Kordia antarctica: one gene and its partner. The protein of the gene in region 1 interacts with the protein of each later gene in a pairwise test. Links are inferred from orthologs where the notes say so. Each region holds a gene or a part of one and is shown on either strand. Other genes may lie near its edges. The genes, in order: IMCC3317_RS00475 and topA.

Region 1 (11,467 bases):
AAGATTTTTTGTGTTTTTTAAATCGGGAATTATCTCTAAATCAAACTTTATATAGTGTGACAAACGCTTTACATATTGATCAATCAATTGTAGTAATTGTTTGTCATCAGTTCGTCCAATAGCGAGCAACTTTATGTTCATTCAGCAAAAATAGGAGATTTTTTAGGAATACTTACCAATTGTGTTTGTTTGGTTTTTCATGAATCAGATCAATATCAATTTTAACCGTAGCAAAAGTATTTACTTTCATACGTCAACGATGGTTTCCCCGTAACGATTAAAAAAGCATTCTTATTATCTTTATTGCTTAACCTAAAAAACTTTTAAACCATGAAAAAAAAGAACTTACAATCGTTAAAGCTTAACAAAATGACAATTTCTTTGGCAACTATTATTGACCTAAAAGGTGGTGGTGTTACAGCAGGATCTGACTGTGTATCAGAATGTTTAGGTCATGAGTGTCAGGTTCACAAATAAGCGTCATTTTATTTCAAAATATAAAAGCGAACTGAGAAGTTCGCTTTTTTAGTATCTGTATTGAAGTAAGTGTTTTAACTCGCTTCCACAATTTCCATCGTATACATTGGATCTTCGGCATCATTCAGTGCAAATTCAACAGAAGTGACACCAAAACCTTCCCAATCACTTGGATCAATTGGCCAGCCACCAATTTGGTTGTAATCTTTGTCAAACACATTAAACATTGGATAATTATAATCAGCCGTTCCAACTGCAATTCCGCCAAATACAGAAACGCCATCAGAAAATTTTGCATACGAAGCTGCCATAAAATCGCCTTCGTTAACTCCTTCAGGTATTTTGAAATTTGATGGATTTTGCATCATATCTGTCCATATTTTGTGTCCATTTTTCGGAATCGTCATCGTTGCTTTTAAATTCGTTGCCATAATAAAGGTGTTTTAAATTGTTAGTAATCAAAGTTATAGATAATGATTCATTTGGAATAGCGTATAAATACCTTATTTTCAGTTTGGTAAGAAATGTAGTTACACGTTAGTTTTTTATCTTATGAAAGTATTTAAATCGTATTAAAAACTATTTAAAGTGAAAATTTGGGTAACAAAATGATCTTGAGAGTACTTATTTGTAAATAGTTCACATAGCTATTTTACTTTAGTATTAACTTGAAAATTTAAACATTATGAAAAAAAAGAATTTTAAAACATTAGCAATTCGCAAAGAAAACATTGTATCGCTTAATGATAGTGTTACTGGAGGCGCTTTGCCAACGACACAACAAACAACAGTTGTTAAAGTAACAAAAAAAGGATATTTGTGCGACATGACTCCAGCTGTTTGTCCAACTAATTGGTTTGATTGCTAGTCAGTAACACACACGTTTTATGAAAAAGAGGTTGTCTTAAAATTTTACTTTTTAGACAACCTCTTTTAATTTTTAGTTAAAAGTTTATTTAACTCCAATCTGATAATGTGATATTGAATTTTGTTGGATTTTGTACATCAATCAACGGATTGTTATTGCTACATACATCATCAAAAGGAAATGCATAGATTCCTGATTTGTAATTTTGGTGTACAATATTCGCATATTCGTTAGTAACTCCGTTTTGAACTTTATAAAATCCAGCTACATCGCAATTTGGCTGCGTATCATTCGCGCTATTGCTTAATGTTGTTCTGTTAAGAGAAGCACCTAAAATAGCTGCAATTTCTCCCAAAGGTGTATTATTCGGTGCATTTAGCGTACCAACACAACCAAAAATATCATATGCTTTTCCTGGTCCTGGTTTTTGAACAGTTACGTTCGCTTTTTTAGCTTGTGTAAATACGAATTCGTTCGAAGCATTTACCGTTCCTGTATATTTTCCAAATGTTGGACAGTTCATCGTAAGTGTATTTGTTTTAAAGTTTTTCCAGCAAGCATCTACATACGCATCATAAATTGTAGTAGGAATTGATGCAGGATTTGTTTGTACCGCATGTTGTGATCCTAATACACGAATGTTGTTTCCTGCTTTGTCTTTCATAACCAAGCTACTCCAAGGACTTCCTAATGCTGTAATTCCATCAAAAATTGAATCACGTGTACTCGTTGCTTTTAAAATTCCGTTTGATGCTGTAGTTTTTCCAACAACTTCAATAGAAACTGGAGCAGAGAAGTAGTCAACAATGGTACAATCGGCAAAAATTTCAGTTCCGATGTTTGTAAATTCTACTACTACAAATAAAGTGTCAGCATCTGCAGTTCCTGGCGTAAATGGTGGTGTTTGAACACCTAAATCGTGTTGCGCGCCAGTAACAACATTGAATACATTTGGCAATTTTTTGAAAGAGAATAAAAATTGACCAGACCACATTGCTGGTAATCCGTTAAATGTACTTAGCGTATCAACTGTATTGAAGAGCTTAGAACAGTCTTGTCCTTTTGTAAACTTTTTTAGAGAAGCATTTCCTTTAGCATCCACATCTACGTAACTCCAATATGGAGAACTTGTTGCTGGATCGCTGTCTAATCCGAAGCAAATCCAATGTACGTCACTTGATGAAATTCCGCTGCTGTTCGTAATATTAACTTGTAAACTCATAATAGGTAAGGGTTTTATAATTGAATGATAAAAGTAGTTGTTACAAAGAGTTTTTTTAAGCGAAAAATTACGTGACTTTAAAAAACACGGAATTCTACGTGATACGAATAGATCAAAAAAAAAGCTTCCAGTTACGGAAGCTTTTTAATTTTTTAGATGTAATATTATTTACTTTGCTGCTTTGTCTACAACAATTCTGTTTTCTCTGTTTGCCAATTCCCAAGCGGTGTAGAATACCAAACGCGTACGATTTGTCAATAAATCGTAGTTGATCTTATCAGGCGTATCTGTTGGCTTGTGGTAATCGTCATGTGTTCCGTTGAAATAGAAAATTACAGGAACATTGTTTTTTGCAAAGTTGTAATGATCAGAACGATAGTAATACCGATTCGGATCACTTTCGTCATTGTACTTATAATCTAACTCAATGTTTGCGTACTTTTTGTTTATTTCTTCAGAAATGTTATGAAGTTCCGTACTCAATTTATCAGCACCAATTAAATACACATAGTTACGATTGCCTTCCGTACGTTTAGGATCAATACGTCCAATCATGTCAATATTTAAATCAACGACTGTATCTTCTAATGGAAAAATTGGGTTATCTGTGTAATACTTCGAACCTAATAATCCTTTTTCTTCTCCAGTTACATGCAAAAATACAACAGAACGTTTTGGACCATTTCCTTCTTTTTGTGCTTTTCTGAATGCTTCTGCAATTTCAAGAATCGCCACAGTTCCAGAACCGTCATCATCGGCTCCATTATAAATTTCACCATTTTTTACACCTTCATGATCTAAATGCGCCGAAATTACAATGTATTCTTCTGGCGTATCCGAACCTTTTATAATAGCAACTACATTTTCTGAGTTGAGATCATTTGACTCATTATTATTTACCAATGTTGCATTTACCTTAACCGTTGTAGCGTTTTCATCTGTTGCAATTGTTGGATATATATCTGTCGCTAATTCATCATTCACAAAGTAACTATAAAAAGAATCTTCTTCTCCTTTTAAAGAAATTCTACTACTGTTTTTCACATAATTGAACCGCATTTTAAAACGTGGGTAATATTCATCTACATAAAATAAAACACCTTTTGCGTTATTTTCTTTAGCAGTCGCAATTTTTGAAGCCATTTCTTGTCTAATGTTTGCAGACCATTTGCTCGCATCTTTAGTTCCAGATATTACGTATGTTTCATCTTTTTGTGTTGGCTCTCCTAATTTTATTAAAATCATTTTACCAGCAACATCTTGTCCTTTATAATCAGAATACTTTTCGTCGTCAATTCCATATCCTACATATACAATTTCGGAAAAGTTAGTCGTACCGTTTGTATTCGCGCTAAGCGCTAAAAAATGATCTTCAAAAGTATATGCTTTTCCATTGATAGTTAACTCAGAATTTAGACTACTTCCTTTTTGTAGCGGTACATTTTGGAAATAATTTCCATCTTTTTGCGCTGCAGGAATGTTTAAATTCTTGTATTCGTCTCTTAAATAAGCTACAGCTTTCTTCTGTCCAGCTTCTCCAGTATTTCTACCTTCAAACTCATCAGATGCATAGATGTATAGATGCGTTTTCAGTTCAGCTTCTGTAATGGTATTCCCGTAAGGAACTGGATCCAAATTCCGAACCACTTTTTTATCCGCAGTTTTTTGGTTTGTACCACATCCAATTGCTACTAATAGCGCTAAGGATACTAATTTTTTCATATAGTAATTTTTAAGATTTTCAAATATATTAAAATACGCTTATTATAGTTCTTAAAAAACGTGAAAATGCTCACTATTAGGCATAAAAAAAATCCATCAGTTCTGTTTTTGATGAACTTTTCTATAATTTATTCTACTCCTTCAAGGTCTTCGAGTTCATTCTCAATTTCCTTAATATCTTCTTTTTCTTGTTGTTTCTTTTCTTCTGTGGTTTGCTTTACGTCTTCCGCAACTTTATTTTCTCTAAATAAATTCATTGTTGTAATGGCTGCCGCCAGAAATGACAATGCGATAATCAACTTAGGAACGCTTTCACGTAATCCATTTCTTTTAGAAATAATCAATGCTGCAATTCCAAAAGCAAATCCTAGAACAACAGGAATATATGCGAAATTATCTAAGAAAAATGAAAGTAGAAAACCTAATACGGCAGCAATGCTCCCGAGGATAATACATAATATTCTCATGATGTTAATTTTTTGGTTTTAATGATTAATTAGCCAAGCCAGAAGCGTTTGTTAACTGTAACGTTCCGCTTCCAATAGGAATTGTAAATCTTGCTTGTACAGGCACTTTGTTTGCATCTGCGGTAAGCCAAAGTGTTCCAGATTTTAAGAAATCGCCAGAAGTCAAAACTTGAAGTTTATAACATTCTTTTCGACCTAAATTTCCAGCATTTACCGTTTCTTTTCCAACATATTTAATAGTAATTGACGTTTCTTCTCGGTCAAACAAAACTTTAAATGTCTTTGTGTCACCAACTTTAGCGTTATCAATAGGCAAATTTCTCAAATTATATAAGGTCGAAATTACGTCCATTGCATCATTGCTAATGCTAAAATTTTTATCTTGAACCCAATCGGTACCATTTCCTCTACGTTTGGTTTGTGTACTTTTTACAGTTTTCGATTTCTGATTGTACACATATTTCATTTTCTTTTTATAACCACCTTCTTGAATGTCTCTTTTGTATAATAAAGGAAGCAATGAATATTTGCTTACATAAGATTCATATACATCACGAATTTTAAAGAAAGCGTCAAATTTTGTAAACGTATTTGCGCGACATTTAAAATGTAATAATGTATTGTTAGATGTTTTCACTTCCGATGTCTCCATGCTTACTTGAGCAAGCTGTGTCATAAAACCAGACATTTCGTAAGATGCTGTAAATGTTAGTTTTTCACCACTTTTAAAAGCCAAGCTTTCTTGTGCAGTTGCAACAACTTGAAACATACAAGTTACCAAAAACAGACATGCAATCTTTTTTATGTTCTTCATTCTTTTGTTCTTTATTCTTTAGTAATAACGCAGGTTAAATCACTTATTGTGCCAAACCTTTTTTTATCTATATAAACATCGCGTTACATTTTGTAGCTTTGACAAAAATAAACGGTTGCAAGGTACTAATGAAATTAAAATATACTTCACAAAATTTCTTTAAAAATACATATTGTGTATTCAAAACGGTTGATCCTGAAATCATAAAGGACAAAAAGCCGCAATATGTAAGCCAATCTGGTAGTCAGTATTTTTATACCAATGATGGCGTATATAGGATTTCTTCACATTGGGGAAGAGCCGCTACTTGTAAGTGGCGATTACAATCGGATGATTCGAATTCTCGAATTGATTCGAAAGTCGGTTTTGCCAAATGGACAAGTTTTTACAAGGACAATGAAGTCGAAAAGTTATATTTCATTAAGAAAAGTGAATTTGCCAACAAATACCAGTATTTTCATAAAGAAGAACCAAGTTATACGTCTAATTATATGTTGCGTACCGCAGAAGCAACTCGGAAAGTATTGCGGCAAATAAAAGTCATTACCACAGAAACCAAATGGGCAAAGTACGTTCCGCATGATGATTTAGATGATTTAAGAAATTATCTCATCAACGGATTAATTACATCTAACAAAAATTTGCAAGAACTCAAACGTTCATATTAATCAATTTAAGCTCAATAAAAATAACACGTTCTGGATTCTTTTTCCACAGAATAGGATGTATTTTTCGTTAAAAATCGCTGGAGCCTTCAAAAAATGTATATTTAGAAACTATAACCATTAAATTATTTAAAATGAAAACTATTGAAAATTTCAAAAAAGAAGAATTTTGCAAAGAAATAGCTAAAGTAGACCTGTTCCAAATTTGTGGAGGTTCTACTGGTGATACTGTGATAAATCTACTTAGATAATTAACAAAAGATGTTGAAGTCTTGGATTGTTTTGATTAAGAATCGTCAATTCAATCCAACTCTTTAACCTCAATCTCATACAAATTCTCAAACAATTCAAAAATCTGTTGCGCATCTTTTTGACGTACGGAAATCGTAATACGACAATCGAGTTCTAGTTTTTGTGTAATAATATTCAAATTTCGCTCTTTCACTACGCGCATGACTTTATTCATGTTTTTATAATCGAAAACGAGTAAATAATCAATATTAATAGTTTTTTCTAGAATTTCAGAAGCTTCTAATGCCAATTGTGCGCCTGTACGATACGCATTAATCAATCCGCCAACGCCAAGCTTTGTTCCACCAAAATAGCGGACAACTACAATTAGAATATCGGTAACATCAAACGACTGAATTTGTCCGTAAATCGGCATTCCTGCACTATTGGAAGGTTCGCCATCGTCATTCGCGCGAAAGCGAAACGGTTCAGTTTTACCAAATTGCCACGCATAACAAAAATGCCGTGCAGAATGATGACTCTTTTTCAATGCTTCCAACTGTTCTTTTACATCATCTTCATTGAAAACAGGAAACGCATAGCCAAAGAATTTACTATTTCTGTCTTTGAAAAGTACTTCTTCTGAAGGAATATCAATGGTTTTGTAGGTGTCTTTTGTCTCCAAGTATTTATAATTTTAATGAATTCGTTACTGATAAAATTTCCAGAGTCCAAGAGTAGTTTGTTTAAATTACTGACTCATCATTTTTTTATTTTCTTTTTCTTTGTTCGCCCAAAGAAAAGAAACAAAAGAAAGGGCACTTTTCCAGAGGTGTTTTTAGCTGAAAAAGCTAAAATCGCAATTATTTTTCTAAATTTTCTCCAAGGCTTCAAAAATTTTTAACGAAAAATAATTACTACACTGCAGAAAAGAAATGAGTGCTTCAATTTATATTGTGAACTTAGATAAAATTATAACTGTTGTGCCGAAATCGCAATCAGCACAATACTTAAAATCGCAATTCCAATTCCGATCCAGTTTTTCAAGATTAACTTCTCTTTAAAAAAAAGTATTCCAAAAATAGTGGATAACATTACAATCGCAACATTATTAATCGGAAAAACCGTAGAACTATCGCCCAATTGATCTGGTCGCAATGCTTTTAACAGAAAAATGATAGAGTAGAAGTTCGGAATTCCGAGGGCAATTCCGCCAAGGATTGTTTTGCCAGTAATCTTAAAATCGCGTCGAAGCGTTATTATAACAATTCCTATAACTGCCGCACACGAAAAAATTGCTGCTGAGAAAATAGGCGTTTCGCCGTCAACAACAGACGTTTTTTCAATATGTTTAATAGTAGTATCAATAATTCCCGAACCTACAAAAAGCAACGCAGGGAACAGTAATTTCTTTCGATCAAACGAACCGCCACCTTTTTTAACAGTTGTTAAATAAACAGCAACTAATGCTAAAATGATTCCAATAATTTTCAAGATACTCAACTGTTCTTTATAGACAATCACAGCAAAAACGACAGGAATTACAACTGACATTTTTCCGGAAACGGAAGCTACGGAAAGTCCATTTTGTTGTGCTGTGCGCGCCATTACGATGAAAATAGCAATAAACAGAAATCCTAAAATTACTGCGCCAACAATCCAGGGTTTTTGCGAGATTTCAGAAATTGTTGCGCCATTTCCATAAAAGAAAAATCCGCATGAAAATGCTACAAAATAGTTGATAACAATTGCTTGAAAGGTATTAATTTGGTATTTGTCAAAGAGTTTAAAAATGACAAATATCGAACTCGAAATTAAAATACTTAGGATGAGGTAAATCAAAATAACGATTTTTTAAGCGTGAACAAATCTATAACATCTTCTTCGCCTGGAATTAAGTTCCAAACGTGAATTCCCAAGTTTTCGGCGGAATCTGTATTTTCTTTTGTGTCGTCAATAAATAAAGTTTCGGAAGGTTTTAAATCGTTTTCACGCACTACAAATTCATAAATAGTTGCGTCAGGTTTTCTTAAATTCATTTCGTGAGAAAGGTAAAACTGCTCAAAACAGGCTACAAATTCAGTATATAATTCCATTCCCCAATTTTGCTGAATCCACGAAATATGCAAATCATTCGTATTACTCAATAACAACAAATGATACTTTTTGTCTTTGGCTAATTGTTTAATAAACTCCAACCGATGTGTCGGAAAATCTAATAAAATAGCGTTCCAAGCTTCGATTAAACCTTCTTTGGTTGTGTTTGGAAATTTTGTGTAATAAAAATCGACAAAATCTTCTGTGTTCATCAAACCTTTCTCGTATGCTTGATTCTTTTCTACCATTTCTGGCGTAAAATCAGTAATGCCAAGTTTTTCCAATTCGCGCGCAGTCGCAGGTTTATCTAAGTTGATAAAAATATCGCCAAAATCGAAAATAAGATTCTTAATCATTCGTAAAAATATATAATGAATTATCTAAAATAGTTTGTTCTGATTGAAGATTTCCTTCTAGTTTTGGTGCTTCAATTCCTTGCTGAAATTGAACATTTCCTTTAAAAATTCGTGCTTCATCCCAAAGATTACTATCAATAAACGTTTGCAAGGTTTGTTTTCCACCTTCAATTATAACCGATTGTAATTCGTGTTTGTATAAAACTTCACAAATTTGTTCGGCTATATTTTTTGAGAAATCGATAGTTTCAAAAATGATATTTTCTGAATTTTCTTTTAGTTGTTCCGTCAATGCAATTGTTTTTATAGTTTGATCGAACAAAGCATAACTTTCTGGAATTCGCAATGATTTATCCAACACAATTCGCACAGGATTTTTTCCATGCCAATCGCGTGTATTTAATTTCGGATTGTCCGTAATTGCAGTATTCGTTCCAACTAAAATTGCCGCTTCTTCACTTCGCCATTTATGAACTAATTGACGGGAAAATTTGTTCGTAATCCAATTTGGTTGAATCGGATCATTTTCATGTCGAATTTTATCAATAAAACCATCTTGCGTTTCTGCCCATTTCAAAATTATATACGGACGTTTGTGCTGATGAAACGTGAAAAATCGTTTGTTTGAAACTTTACATTCCGCTTCCAAAACGCCTAAAGTTACTTGACAACCGGAATCCTGAAGCCTAGCGATGCCTTTTCCAGCTACTTTTGCAAACGGATCAATCGTTCCAATGACAACTTTTGGAATTTTATGTTTGATGATGAATTCGCTACACGGCGGCGTTTTTCCAAAATGACTACATGGTTCGAGTGAAACATAAATTGTAGCATCTTTTAATAACGATTTGTCTTTTACCGAATGAATCGCATTTACTTCTGCATGATTTCCGCCAAATGCACTTGTGTAACCTTCGCCAATTATCACATCATTATACACAATCACAGCGCCAACCGAAGGATTTGGCATCGCGGTTTGCAAACCATTTGCAGCCAACTGCAAACAGCGTTTCATGTATGTTTCGTGTGAGTTTTGCACTAAAATTTTATATTTACATCTTGGGTTTTATCAACAATATAATCATACGAAAAACCAAACGTACTATACGTAATCGTTCCTTTATATTGAACTTTCATTTTTTTATTGACAATACTATTTAGAATTCCATCCAAAAGTCCATTTTTATTATTTTCATAGACTTCTTTTGTTGGAATAATCACTTTTAGGGGAATTGAAAATTCTTTTCGCGCAGGAACTTCAAAAGATTCAGAAGTCACATTTGCGACTGAAATATCATTTACAAATACTTCAATTCCTTTACTTTCCAAGCTTCCGCTGACATCATTTTGATTTATAAAATACGCATCTGCTGTCAACTCAATAGTTTCCAAAGTTGCATCTACAATAACAATATTGTCAACCTTTACAAAGAGCGGTTTTTCTTTTACTTTACAACTCACGATGAGCAATAGTATTGGAATAATGATGAGTTTTTTCATGTATTTTTAATTTTCGTCAGTTTGAGTGTTTTCATGCAATGAAAATGTATCGAAATGGCGCTTCGTAATTTATAATCTCGAACCAGCAACTAACAACTAGCAACAAACAACCAAATTTACTATCTTCACGGCATCGCAAAACTACATAATTTCTATTTGAAGCGCATACAAAAATGAGTCAAGAATTTCAGCAAGATCAAGTTTTTGAAAAGATCGATTACACACAACAAACTTTCCCGAAAGGAGAATACGACAATTGTACGTTTGTCGATTGTAAATTTGAAGGTGTTTATATGGACGCAATCTCGTTTTTAGAATGTACGTTTGATACGTGCGATATGACAAATGCGAAAGTGAAAAATGCCTCGTTTAATGAAGTCGATTTTTTGAATTGTAAGTTGTTAGGTGTTGATTTTAGCAAATGTACTGATTTTCTATTTTCGGTAACTTTTCAAGATTGTAGGTTGGAATTGGCTTCGTTTGCCGAATTAAAAATAAAGCAAACGACTTTTAGAACCTCTAATTTGCGTGAAGCAGATTTTACAGGAACTAATTTAGAAAATTCCGTTTTTGATGATTGCGATTTGACAGCCGCTATTTTTGAAAATACGAATTTGGGAAAGGCAGATTTTAGTTCCGCGTATAATTATAACATTGATCCAACAGTAAATCAAATCAAAAAAGCGAAGTTTTCACGTTCAGAAATTCACGGTTTATTGTATAAATACGATATTAAAATTACATCTTAATGATTATTAGAGAGATACAACAAAAAGACAATAAGGAAATAGCAATTTTTATCAGAGCGGCATTTCCTGAATATGACATTCCAAAAGTTGGAACTGCATATGAAGATCCAGAAACGGACGCAATGTTTGAAGCATATCAAGGCGAACGCGAAGTGTATTTTGTAATCGAAGTTGATGGAGAAGTTGTTGGCGGCGCAGGAATCAAGCAATTACGCGATACCAAAGACAATGTATGTGAATTGCAAAAAATGTACTTTTTAACCAAAACGAGAGGAAATGGATACGGGAAATTATTATTT
Region 2 (11,565 bases), 2.6 Mb from region 1 along the record:
TGATCGAAACCAGCATCTAAGGTATCTATTTTACGTAAACTATTTTTGATGTTTTCATACGTACGAACTTCTGTAAAGTTTCCGTCTGCGTATACTTTTGCAATGTTTTTGTTTTTAACATTTTTTAGAAGTATATCGTATAAAGAACGTCTGTCAGCACGCATACCAATTGTATCTATTGGATAGTACAAAGGGAAATTTACTCTTTCATCAAGGTCAATGATTTCCCATGTAGTAGCTGACCAAAGAATATCTCTATCGTCTACATATCCGTAAGGTAATGGACCATCGTTATCTGCATCTTTTTGCGCTTGCGTTTTTTTTCCTATTTCTACAGGATCTTTAGCATTCAATAAATTTGCTTGCCCAAGTATTGTTCCTGTGATTAGGAACGCAAATGCTGCTGTAAATAAACCTTTCCAATTCATAACAAATGTTTTAATAATTTTTAGTTTGTAATTTCAATAATTACCGGTGCTACTCTTTTAATAAGCGGCCCACTACTTTTAGCCTTAATGTTAAGGATTTGTACTGTTTGGCCTCTTTTTGCTCTGTTTAAAGCATTTTGAGCTCTTGAATCTAACTTACTACCATTCACCGTAATTGTTGGTTGTCCTGGCACTTTGAAGTCAAATTGTGTAACTCTCAATGGTAAATCAAAATCAAAATCATCTAATTTCGCTTGTACTGTTCCTTTCGCAACACCAGATTTACTCATTTTAGTGGATCCTGCAACTCCTCTGAAATATCCTGTTGGTGCAGGAATTTCTTTAATTCTAAATGTAGCTTTATCACCAGTACTAGAACCGTCGTCTAATTTTGCAGTCACATTGATGGTAACACTTGTTCCTGATTGAGGCTTCATGTTATATTTTCCACTACCTGACATTTTTGTTAATCCTGCAGCATTTGCAGTTACTTTGTTATCAGAAACACCTGCAAATGATATTGTCATTGGATTATCAACTCCACGATAAACAACGTTCATTTTATCAGCAGAAATTGTTGCTGAATTAGGTTTTGGAACTACTACATAATTACCAGTAATAGGAATTTTTAGTTCTTTGTTGTTTTCAATAAATGTAAACTCACCTTTGATTTCGTGCTCACCTACATTTCCAACATTAAAATCTAGCGTTGCTGCTCCACTTTCGTCAATAGATTCAGATAAGTTGATTTCGCTTCCTTGTACAACTAATTTTGTTGGTGGAACGTTTGCATATTTACCGATTACTACTTTTCCTTGGAATTTTTCTCCCGCAAAGAAAGCAGACTTATCAGCTAATATAATTGCTTGATAATTGTTTAATGTTGTAGCATCAGTTACAATATTTCCTAAGAATAGACTGAACATGTTTGCCTCATTAACTTTAATGTCATTTTGCATTGCCGTTAATTTCGTATATGATGCGATTGCTGGAAAACCTTGATAGTTATATGCTAACCAATCAATTTCTTTACCATCGTTATTTTCTACTTTATCAGTACTGAATGTTTTTTCAAAAGCTTCCGCTCTACCTCTATAACTTTCATCAGTAGCAAGAATCGTTTGAATTTTAACTTTGTATTCTTCAATTTTAGCCATCACTTCTTGACCTGTTGTAGTCAATCTGTCACCTGTAAACCAAGCTTCGTCTAAAATATCAGTTTTATCCATTTCTTCAAAAGGAAGTTTTCCAGTTTCGTCAACTTCATATCCACCTTCTCTTAAAAGTTCTACTTTTAAAGTTTCAAGGTATGCATATAAGTTATCAGAAGCGATCTTTACTTGTTGCGCTTTTGCCGCAGGCGATTTAAATTCCTTTGGATTTTCTGCTGCTTTTGTTTTCAGCTCTAATAATAATCTATCATTTCTATCAATGGTTGCCTCATTTGCATCCGCAAACTTTGCTTCCATTAATCCGAAAGCTGAAAGTACTTCTTTTGACATATTCATTGCCATCATTGCGATGAAAACTAAATACATCAAGTTAATCATTTTCTGCCTTGCAGATAATTTTCCTCCTGCCATTTCTAATTAGTTTTTTTGGTTAATTTGTTTTGTTGAATTAAATTATAATCCTAATTAGTTTTTGTTCATTGCAGATAACATTCCACCATACACACCATTTAATGATGATAGGTTTGATGCTAAAGACTGCATTTGATCTTTTAATTTTGTAGCATTTTCAGCAGCTTCTTCATTAATCACCGTTTGACGACTAGCGCTTTCCATTTGCACTTTATAAAGACTGTTTAAAGATTCCATTTGTGCAGCAGCTAAAGACATTTCTTGGCTGTATTTCTTAGTAGAAGAAATTGCATCAACTGTTGGAGAGATACTTTTTGCAGCTCCTTCAAAGTTACGAATGCTAGTTCCTAGGCTAGCCATTAATTCGCTGTCTATTTTAGCATCTTTTAATAAGTTATCTAATTTCTTTGATAATATTCCTTCTGCATCAGTAGCTTCTGCATCTTTTTTAGCTTTTGCTTTCATAGAACCTCCTGATAATTCAGGATATACTAATGACCAGTCTAATTCGTTTGTTTGCCTTTCAAAGGCAGAATAAGTAAATACGAGTGCTTCTACAATCATTCCTACGGTCAAAATTTCACTTCCATAAGGCCAGTGTTGAATTTTAAATAATGCTCCTACAATTACAATTGCTGCTCCAAGTCCATATACCATGTTCGTCAGCGTGATCTTGCCATTCTTTGCCATAATAATCTAATTTTTAGTTTAGTGTTTAGTTAATAAAGTTTAAGTATTGGGATAACCGTGGTTTAAATTTTAGTATTTTTAGTTTTTACTATCTTTTTCCTGCTCCAACTACATCAGTTCCCATGTAGCTTTGTACAGTTCTAAATCCGATATAACTTCTTGCGGAATCTCTGTATTCAAAATCTCTTGTACTTACTTGTAAGAAGTACTCAACATCTTTCCATGATCCACCGCGAATTACTTTACGAGCGTTTAGTGTATCATTTACGTTTGGACTCATTGTAGACATGTATTCGTATGAACTAGGATCGTAAGACGATGCTGTCCATTCTGCTACGTTACCAGCCATATTGTATAGGTTAAAATCATTTGGTTCGTACGCATCAACTTCTACGGTATATAAAGCTTGATCTGCTGCATAGTTTCCTCTTAATGGCTTAAAGTTCGCCAAGAAACATCCTCTGTCATTCATTGTGTAAGGTCCACCCCAAGGATATGTAGCTCCTTCGAGTCCACCTCTAGCGGCATATTCCCATTCTGCTTCTGAAGGCAATCTGAACCTATTTACTTGATGACGTTTTCTTTCACGTCTGTAGATATTCTTTTTTAATGTTCTCCATTCACAGAAAGCTTTTGCTTGTTTCCAAGTTACACCAACTACAGGATAGTCATTGTATGCATCATGCCAAAAGTAGTCATTATGCATTGGCTCGTTGTACGAGTATTCGAAGTCTCTAATCCAAACAGTTGTATCAGGATAGATTTCTAGATTTTCTCTTTTGATGAATTCCGTACGCTTTAAACCTTTGTTTTTAGCTGCACTCTCAATATCCATCCATGTATACTGGAATCTTACCTTTGTCCAGTTAATTGTACGCTGTCCATTGTATGATTCTGCTTCTGGAATTAACATAGAATCCATTACCTCAGCATAGAACTCATCTGGAATTTCAGACATGTCCCAAATCAACTCTTCATCGAGATTTAGTCGTCTACCTTCATAACCTGTAACTCCAAGACCTACATAGTTATCAAGATTATATTTTTGCCACTGTGTTTGATTTGCAGTATCTACATCTTTGAATGCAAATTTTGCAATACCATCGTCAGCAGGATCTGTTTTCCCTTCTTCATCAGCTAGAATAGCTAATTTTGTTCTGATAATGGAATCTCTTACCCAATACACAAATTCTCTGTATTCACTATTAGTGATTTCAGTTTCGTCCATGTAAAACGAAGGTACTGTAACGGTTTTAGTAGGTGCGTTTTTGGTCTGAGCAATGTCATCATCGGATTTACCCATGATGAAGGATCCGCCTGGAACTAGCGTCATACCATAAGGCTTTTCAGGATGCCATTTTTTACCTTTGACACCGACTAGCTCACCTCGATCTTTAGAGCCACAGCTATAAAGAAATGCTAAAACGGCTGCTAATACAACAATCTTTTTCATACGGAATTATTGAGGTTAATACGTTTTTTATAGATTTTAAGGGCGTAAACCTATCTATTTATTTTTAAAAAAACAATTTTTTGTTCTAAAAACTAATAGTTTAGAATTGCTTTTTTTAAATATAATTTTAAGGTTTTCTTAACACGCTTCTTTAATTAATACTTTTTTTATACGCCATCCACCATCTTTCAGGGATAATTTGATTGCAAGCATTCAAATAATCTTGGTGTGTGCAAGGTAATAACGTATGTCTTTTTAATTTATTATTCAAACTTGAAATAAATGGTATTTCTATCCACCATCTTTCCGTCTTGTTACTTTTGTAAAAAATCATCTCTTCTACATCACTGGGCACAATATACTTCAAATAATCATCTTTTGATGCAAATGGATAATCATTAACACGATAATTTACACCTTCCATAAAATACCAAATCATTTGCGCCACTAACATCGCAGTAATTTCTTCATCTTTTGAATTTTTATATTCAAAGATTCCAAAGGAAGATACTTTGTCGCTAATTCCCGCATACCGACTGATAGCACAGATTTCTTTCCCATCTAATCCGTTGGGCGATGTGTTTTGATTTCCGCTTACTTCAGATGCTTTTACAGCTGATAAATCAATTCCAACAATATCAGCATCACGCGTAATTGGTTCAACAATACTAATGTCGTTTGATACTTTTCCTAAACGATAGGTATCAAAAAATAATTTTCGCATTAAATCTATTTCTTCTTGCGAATTGAAATAGGTTTGATAACCAATGTTACTGTAATTAAACAGATTGTGCGGTGCTTCCATGATAATTTTTCCCATGTACGAATGATTACTTACCGCATGGTTGACAACTCCGAAATCGAATTTACTGTCAACATTTACGACGTTTACCATTTGCTCCAACTTGTCATACGCTCTGTACATTGCGTACATTAAGTCTTGACTTCCGCCAATAATGATAGGAATGATATTATTTTTGAGTAACGGCTCCATAATCGCCTTTAAAGCCGCATATGTATCTTCTACCGATGCTCCTTTGTGTAAATTTCCAAGATCTACAGTTTTATGCTGCCAGTTTCCTGGAAATAGACTGTATAATGCTTTTCTAATTTCTAATAGATTGAGTTTTTCGCCCAAATAATTGATATCGCTACGATTTTCCAATACAGCAATGATTGCAAATTTTGCAGTCATCACATGTTCAGGAATTCCATTTTTAGATGTGTGAATGTCTATTTGATTTCCTAATGCCTGTTGGGATAGTAATTCATTATGAGCCATCAATACATCATTGACAGGCGATAAAAATTCAAACTCCATTATTTTTTCGCTTTTGGTTTCGCTTTCGCTTTTGCCTTTGGTTTCGCTTTTGCTTTTTTCTTAGGAGTTTTCTCTTCAATCATCTTCTGAACTTCTTCCAACGTCAGTTTTGAAGCATCAACCGTTTTTGGAAGTTCTATTTTTATTTTTCCTTTAAGAACATTGCTTCTTCCCCAACGTGCTTTTTCAACGCGGATTCCTTCTTCTTCCCAATTATGAATGACTTTGTCTATTTCTTTTTGCTTCTTCTCTTCTATTAATTGCTCAATATCTTCTTGCGAAAGATTATCAAAGTCATATTTTTTATTCACATTAATGAAAATTCCATTCCATTTTAGGAAAGGACCAAAACGCCCAACTCCTTTGGTTACGTCATGAGTATCATATTGAGCAATTGGCGCATCTGCTAGTTCACGTGCTTTAATTAACTCTAAAGCTCTGTCCATTTCCACACTTAAAGGATCTTCTCCTTTATCAAGAGAAATAAATTTTTTACCCAATTTCACATACGGACCAAAACGTCCATTGTTTACCTCAACAGTTTCGCCTTTGTATTCTCCAAGTGCTTTTGGCAACTGAAATAAATCCATTGCCTCTTCAAAAGTGATGGTGTTTAGTTGTTGATCTGGACTCAGACTTGCAAATTTAGGCTTGTCTTCATCGTCAACGGTTCCAACTTGAACCATCGGTCCAAATTTACCCAAACGCACACTTACTTGTTTTCCGCTTTCAGGATCTTTTCCTAAAATTCGTTCACCTGATTCACGTTCTGCATTTTCTTTTACGTCTTCTACTTTTGGATGAAAGTCATTATAGAAGTTTTTCATCATCACTTTCCATTCTTCTTTTCCTTCCGCAATATTATCAAAGTCTTGCTCTACTTTTGCAGTAAAGTTGTAATCTAATATCGAAGCGAAATTTTTCACCAAGAAATCATTTACAATCATTCCAATATCCGTTGGCACTAACTTTCCTTTGTCTGAACCTACTTTCTCCGTGAGTTCTTTTTCAATGATTTTATCACCTTCTAATGTTAGTTGCTCGTATTTTCTTTCTACTCCATCAACAGTTCCTTTGTCAACATACCCTCTGTTTTGAATCGTAGAAATGGTTGGCGCGTATGTTGACGGTCTTCCAATTCCTAGTTCTTCTAGTTGCTTTACTAAAGATGCTTCCGTAAATCTGTATGGCGCTTGTGTGTAACGTTGTGTCGCCGAAATGTATTCATTGGCAAGTTGCTCACCAACTTTTAACGTTGGCAACATTCCGTCTTGCTCTTCTTCGTCATCATCTTTTCCTTCAAGATATACTTTTAGGAAACCTTCAAATTTTAATACTTCACCGTTTGCAGTAAAACGTTCGCCATGTGTATCTGCTTCAATTTTTGCGTTGGTACGTTCTAATTGCGCATCGCTCATTTGAGAAGCTACAGTACGTTTCCAGATGAGTTCATATAAACGAACTTGATCGTATTCAGCTTGTACCGAATGGTTTTCCATAATGGTAGGTCTGATTGCCTCGTGCGCTTCTTGTGCGCCTTTTGATTTACTTTTATAGTTTCTTGGCTTGCTGTATTCTTTTCCATAAGCACGAGTGATTTCTGCTTCCGCTGCGCTTTTTGCATCGTTAGACAAGTTTACACTATCCGTTCTCATGTATGTTATATACCCAGCTTCATATAAACGCTGTGCCAAGGTCATTGTTTTACTTACAGAGAAATATAGCTTTCGCGATGCTTCTTGTTGTAAGGTTGATGTGGTAAATGGCGCTGCTGGCGATTTTTTTGCTGGTTTTGTTTCTAAATTGGCAATTTTGAAGTTGGCGCCAACATTTTTAGCTAAGAAATCTTTTGCTGCTTTGTGTGTTGGAAATGTTTTATTGAGTCTGGCTTTGAATTTTTTTCCTTCTGAGTTTAGGAATTCGGCAGCTACTTTGAAAGTTGCTTGCGGATTGAATTCTTGAATACTACGTTCGCGCTCTACAATTAAACGAACCGAAACCGATTGTACTCTTCCTGCAGATAATCCGCCTTTTACTTTTCTCCAGAGTACTGGCGACAATTCATAACCTACTAATCTGTCTAAGATTCTTCGGGCTTGTTGTGCATTTACTAAGTTATAATCAATATCTCTTGGATTTTCGATTGCTTTTAGAATGGCAGTTTTGGTAATTTCGTGAAATACAATTCGCTTTGTACGTTCTGGCGTAAGCTTTAATGTTTCCGATAAATGCCATGCAATTGCTTCTCCTTCTCGATCTTCATCACTAGCGAGCCAAACCATTTCTGCTTTCTTCGCTAAGTCTTTCAGTTTTTTTACAACTGCTTTTTTATCATCAGAGACTACATATTCTGGCTCAAAATCGCCATCAACATTTACACCTAATTCTTTGGAAGGTAAGTCAGCAATATGTCCAAAACTCGATTCTACTTTGAAATCTTTCCCAAGAAATTTCTCAATCGTTTTTGCTTTTGCAGGTGACTCAACAATTACCAGATTCTTTGCCATATATGATTTTTTCAGAGTACAAAAGTATATAGATTTTTAATTATTGACACATTTTTTTTGTGTTTATACTTTTTGCACACTTAGAATGAATCACTTTTTAAGGGTTTAGAAATCATATTTTACACCAATTGTAAATCCTCCAAACCTCTTATTTCCGAGGTAGTTTATATACGGAGAAAATTCATATTTAAAAACGAGTCCAATTTTCTTGTAGTTCAATGTAGTGGCTAATCCGTAATTAATTTTTCGTTCAAAAAAGTTCGCTATTTTGCTGTCAAAAATTTTATTGTTTGGAGCGTAAAACTCATACCCAATATATGCGCCAGCTTCTACTCCGTAATTTCCAAACCTTTTTTCTAAACTTGTGAGCAAATTTAGACTCAATTCACCTCTATTGAAACTGCCAGCATCGTTTTTGAAGCGTAAATTCCGAAATTGAACGGAAGCTCCATAGTTGAGATAATAGTTGTTTTTTAACTTTTTTTCTTCCGTGTACGATACTTCAATTACATACGATTTGAAGAATTCGTAATCGTTTGGCTTAAAAAATCCGTTGAGTCCTATCATTAAATCTAAGTTTTCATAGACTTTTTCTGCTTTGGCTTTTTTAGATCGTTTTTTACGTTTCCTTTTGAGTGTTTCAGGTGTTATTAATTCCCAAGGAGTTAATTTTACTCCAGCGGCTTCTAAAAGAAATTCTTCTTCTGTGTTTTCTAAGGTTGTGTTTGAAAATGAAATTGAACTCGAAATTGAAGTTGTGTTTGTATTTTTAGCAGTTTGATACTGATTTTTTTGTGTGGTAGTTTGTGTTCCTGCAGTGTTTGTTCCAGCTTGACTGGCATCTTTATCCGAAATCGAAGTTGAAGTTGAAGTTGAAAGTGAATCTGAAAGTGAACTCGAATTTGAGTCCGTATTTTTATGTTGGTTTGAATTGTTATTGTTTCCAGATTTGAATTGCTCCAAATTTTTATTCGTTACTGAATTGCTATCTATTTCAGAGTTAAAATTGATTGCTTGATAGATTCCAAACGAACATATCAACGCAAATAGCAAAAAGAATACGAGAAATTTTTTCCGTTTTGCACGCTTCATTTTTTGCTGAATAATATTCCAACCATCCGCTGAAGGAACTGCTGTACGATTTGAAAGCTCGCTTTGGGCAAGCGCATCTATGTAATCAAAGTCTTCCATTGGATTGTTTTGTGGTTTGTAATTGGTCTTTTAAAATTGTGCGCGCTCTGAATAAACGTGTTTTGGAGGTTGCTTCTGGTATTTTTAGCAACGCTGCTATTTCTTTGTGTGTGTATCCTTCTATTGCATATAGGTTGAAAACGAGTTTAAATTCCATCGGAAGTTGTTCAATGAGTCGTTGAATTTCCGACGTTTCTTCCATCGGTTTTTGGTAGGTTTTTTGCTTTTGTAGAATTTCCTCACTTTGAGAAGCAATACGGAATTTTTTCTTTCGCAGAAAAGATAAACTTTCGCGCACCATAATTTTACGAACCCAACCTTCAAAGCTTCCTTCTGATTTGTATTTTTTTATATTGAAAAAGACTTTTACAAAACCATTGTTCATAGCTTCTTCTGCAACTGTTTTATCGGAAATAAAGTTTTGACACGCAGCCAACATTTTAGGCGCAAGAGCTTCATAAACTGCTTTTTGCGCTAGTTCATCGCCCTTGACTAAACCTTTTATGTTATGTGTTCCTGCGTGTGTGTTTTCCAAAAACGTTTGGTCTATTTGATTGTTTTGTATTTGAATTGCTCTTAACAACTCGTCGATCTGATTGTAATTGGAATTATGAAAAACTCATCAATTGTCAAATAATACACACGTACATAGATTGTTTGTTCTGGCAACGTGTTTTGATACGAACTTTGCGATAGCGGATTTGTTTCCGTATCGGCGTCTGTTACTGTTTCGTAGAACGCAATGGTGTCATCTGTTGTTAATTCGGCTAAATCTTCGATTTGTAGAATGCAAGGTATGTAATCTTGAAATACAAATTCAGAAATTTCAGATCCAACTACGTCTTCGCATTCCGAAAAGATGAGTTGTGTACAGTAATTTTCTTCTTCACATTCTTGCGTCAGTGTAAATGATTCATTCGAGTTTGTAAACGTCATGATATTGTCTGGTAAGATTTGAGTTTTCCAATCAAAATTCCAATCGTCAGCCGTTATTCCTGGTTCATCAAAAGTAACATTGGTATGCAATTCGTCTTCAATGAAGTATACAATCCAAGTTCCTTCATGCAGTTCTCCGTTGTTGTAAAATTTGAAAGTTCCATCGTCAGCGACATCAAATACTGCATTTTCATACGCATCTACCGTTTGATCGTCGTGACTTACAATCCAAACACATTCTTGTAATAGTTGGCGACAATTCCCTGCAATTTGATCTTGTTGCAAAGCAATACAATCATCAATAGCGATTTTGAGTTCGTCTTTGTTTTGAATTAGAAATTCTTCTCCACTAGCTAGCGTACTTTGTATTGGAAAGCTGATTCCGATGCTGTTTCCCGCTGGAATATTTTCTAGTAATACACTAAATTGCGGATCGCTTGATACGACATGTTGATTTACTACCATGAGACTACTGTCAAATTCTAACATTGTAAATGAATACAAAAATTTGATACAGGTAATTTCGTCTTCATCGTCTGTTTTCGCCACACGCTCAATTAAACCGAATAATTCAGATTCTTGTTCAATTAGGTTTACAAGGTCTACAGTTCCAATTTCTTCATTATCATCTAAATCAGAACATGAAAATGATAAAAATCCTATAAGTGCGAGTAGTGTAGTTTTTAAAAGTTGTTTTTTCATAATATGGTTTTGTTAACGGTTCTATATATATAGACGCGTGCAATTTTGAAAAGGTTCCCGAGAAAGCATAAAAAAGCCTATCTTTTTGTGATAGGCTTTTATAGAGTATGTATTTTATGTATTACTCTATTGTTTTCATTTCCATAGAATCGACTCTGTAATCATCATCAAAACCAATTACATGTTTGTAAACAAAGTATATTGGTAAGTAACTAAATGAAGCTGTAAAAAACACTCCTACTACACATAGTATTCCTCCAACAAGCGATGCCAAAAACCCTGAGACGATCATTAGTGCAAATGTAATTCCCCACTTTTTAGTTCCTATTTTAAAACCAACGCTGATAATATCGCTTGCGCTTAATTCTGGATTGAACGTAAATATTAGTGTAAAGAAGGCAATTGGAATCATTACAAAATATACAGGGAAAAAACATAATAACATTGCAACAATAGAGATTCCGATAGAAGCCATTACTAAAAGTGCCATTTTTCTAAAATATTTTCTTTTCAAATAATAAAAGTAATCATCAGAACCTACTTCATTGAAATCTTTAATTTTACAAATTCTATAAAAACCAGCGGATAATGCCATTGTAAACACTCCTGCTCCAACGATTGCTAAAAGCATCAACCCAAAGATTAATACTAACATTGGTAACGCCATAACTGGTGCCGCTGATTCGCCCATATAACTTGTTGTAAAAGCAAAAGAGCCTATGATTAATAGGATTGGTACTTGAAAAAGGATTAT

The links.
Region 2: the proteins of IMCC3317_RS00475 (region 1) and topA interact in binary tests that used the Escherichia coli proteins (3 or more experiments, as listed by UniProt). The link is inferred for Kordia antarctica from one-to-one orthologs.

Annotation. Positions count from the first base shown.
Region 1 is NZ_CP019288.1:93,029-104,495, forward strand. Bases 5,345-8,336 are described here. They hold IMCC3317_RS00475 (IMPACT family protein), read right to left. Parts: upstream 7,152-8,336; coding sequence 6,537-7,151; downstream 5,345-6,536. Other genes in these bases: IMCC3317_RS00465 (DUF3108 domain-containing protein), read right to left, coding at 5,345-5,570; IMCC3317_RS00470 (hypothetical protein), read left to right, coding at 5,699-6,238; IMCC3317_RS00480 (EamA family transporter), read right to left, coding at 7,439-8,308; IMCC3317_RS00485 (HAD-IA family hydrolase), read right to left, coding at 8,305-8,336. Outside these bases: 23S rRNA (pseudouridine(1915)-N(3))-methyltransferase RlmH, read right to left, coding at 1-141; IMCC3317_RS00435 (hypothetical protein), read left to right, coding at 331-477; IMCC3317_RS23190 (hypothetical protein), read right to left, coding at 552-908; IMCC3317_RS00445 (hypothetical protein), read left to right, coding at 1,163-1,345; IMCC3317_RS00450 (beta-1,3-glucanase family protein), read right to left, coding at 1,434-2,567; IMCC3317_RS00455 (M28 family peptidase), read right to left, coding at 2,736-4,289; IMCC3317_RS00460 (hypothetical protein), read right to left, coding at 4,418-4,756; more of IMCC3317_RS00465, read right to left, coding at 4,782-5,344; more of IMCC3317_RS00485, read right to left, coding at 8,337-8,919; bifunctional diaminohydroxyphosphoribosylaminopyrimidine deaminase/5-amino-6-(5-phosphoribosylamino)uracil reductase RibD, read right to left, coding at 8,912-9,934; IMCC3317_RS00495 (hypothetical protein), read right to left, coding at 9,958-10,419; IMCC3317_RS00500 (pentapeptide repeat-containing protein), read left to right, coding at 10,593-11,168; IMCC3317_RS00505 (GNAT family N-acetyltransferase), read left to right, coding at 11,168-11,467.
Region 2 is NZ_CP019288.1:2,736,400-2,747,964, forward strand. The notes cover bases 5,229-8,318. They hold topA (type I DNA topoisomerase), read right to left. Parts: upstream 7,983-8,318; coding sequence 5,475-7,982; downstream 5,229-5,474. Other genes in these bases: IMCC3317_RS11335 (formimidoylglutamase), read right to left, coding at 5,229-5,475; IMCC3317_RS11345 (hypothetical protein), read right to left, coding at 8,088-8,318. In the rest of the region: porN (type IX secretion system ring subunit PorN/GldN), read right to left, coding at 1-428; porM (type IX secretion system motor protein PorM/GldM), read right to left, coding at 449-2,011; porL (type IX secretion system motor protein PorL/GldL), read right to left, coding at 2,066-2,701; porK (T9SS ring complex lipoprotein PorK/GldK), read right to left, coding at 2,790-4,154; more of IMCC3317_RS11335, read right to left, coding at 4,306-5,228; more of IMCC3317_RS11345, read right to left, coding at 8,319-9,173; IMCC3317_RS11350 (RNA polymerase sigma factor), read right to left, coding at 9,160-9,708; IMCC3317_RS11355 (hypothetical protein), read right to left, coding at 9,750-10,811; IMCC3317_RS11360 (hypothetical protein), read right to left, coding at 10,933-11,565. UniProt on the Escherichia coli protein: Releases the supercoiling and torsional tension of DNA, which is introduced during the DNA replication and transcription, by transiently cleaving and rejoining one strand of the DNA duplex.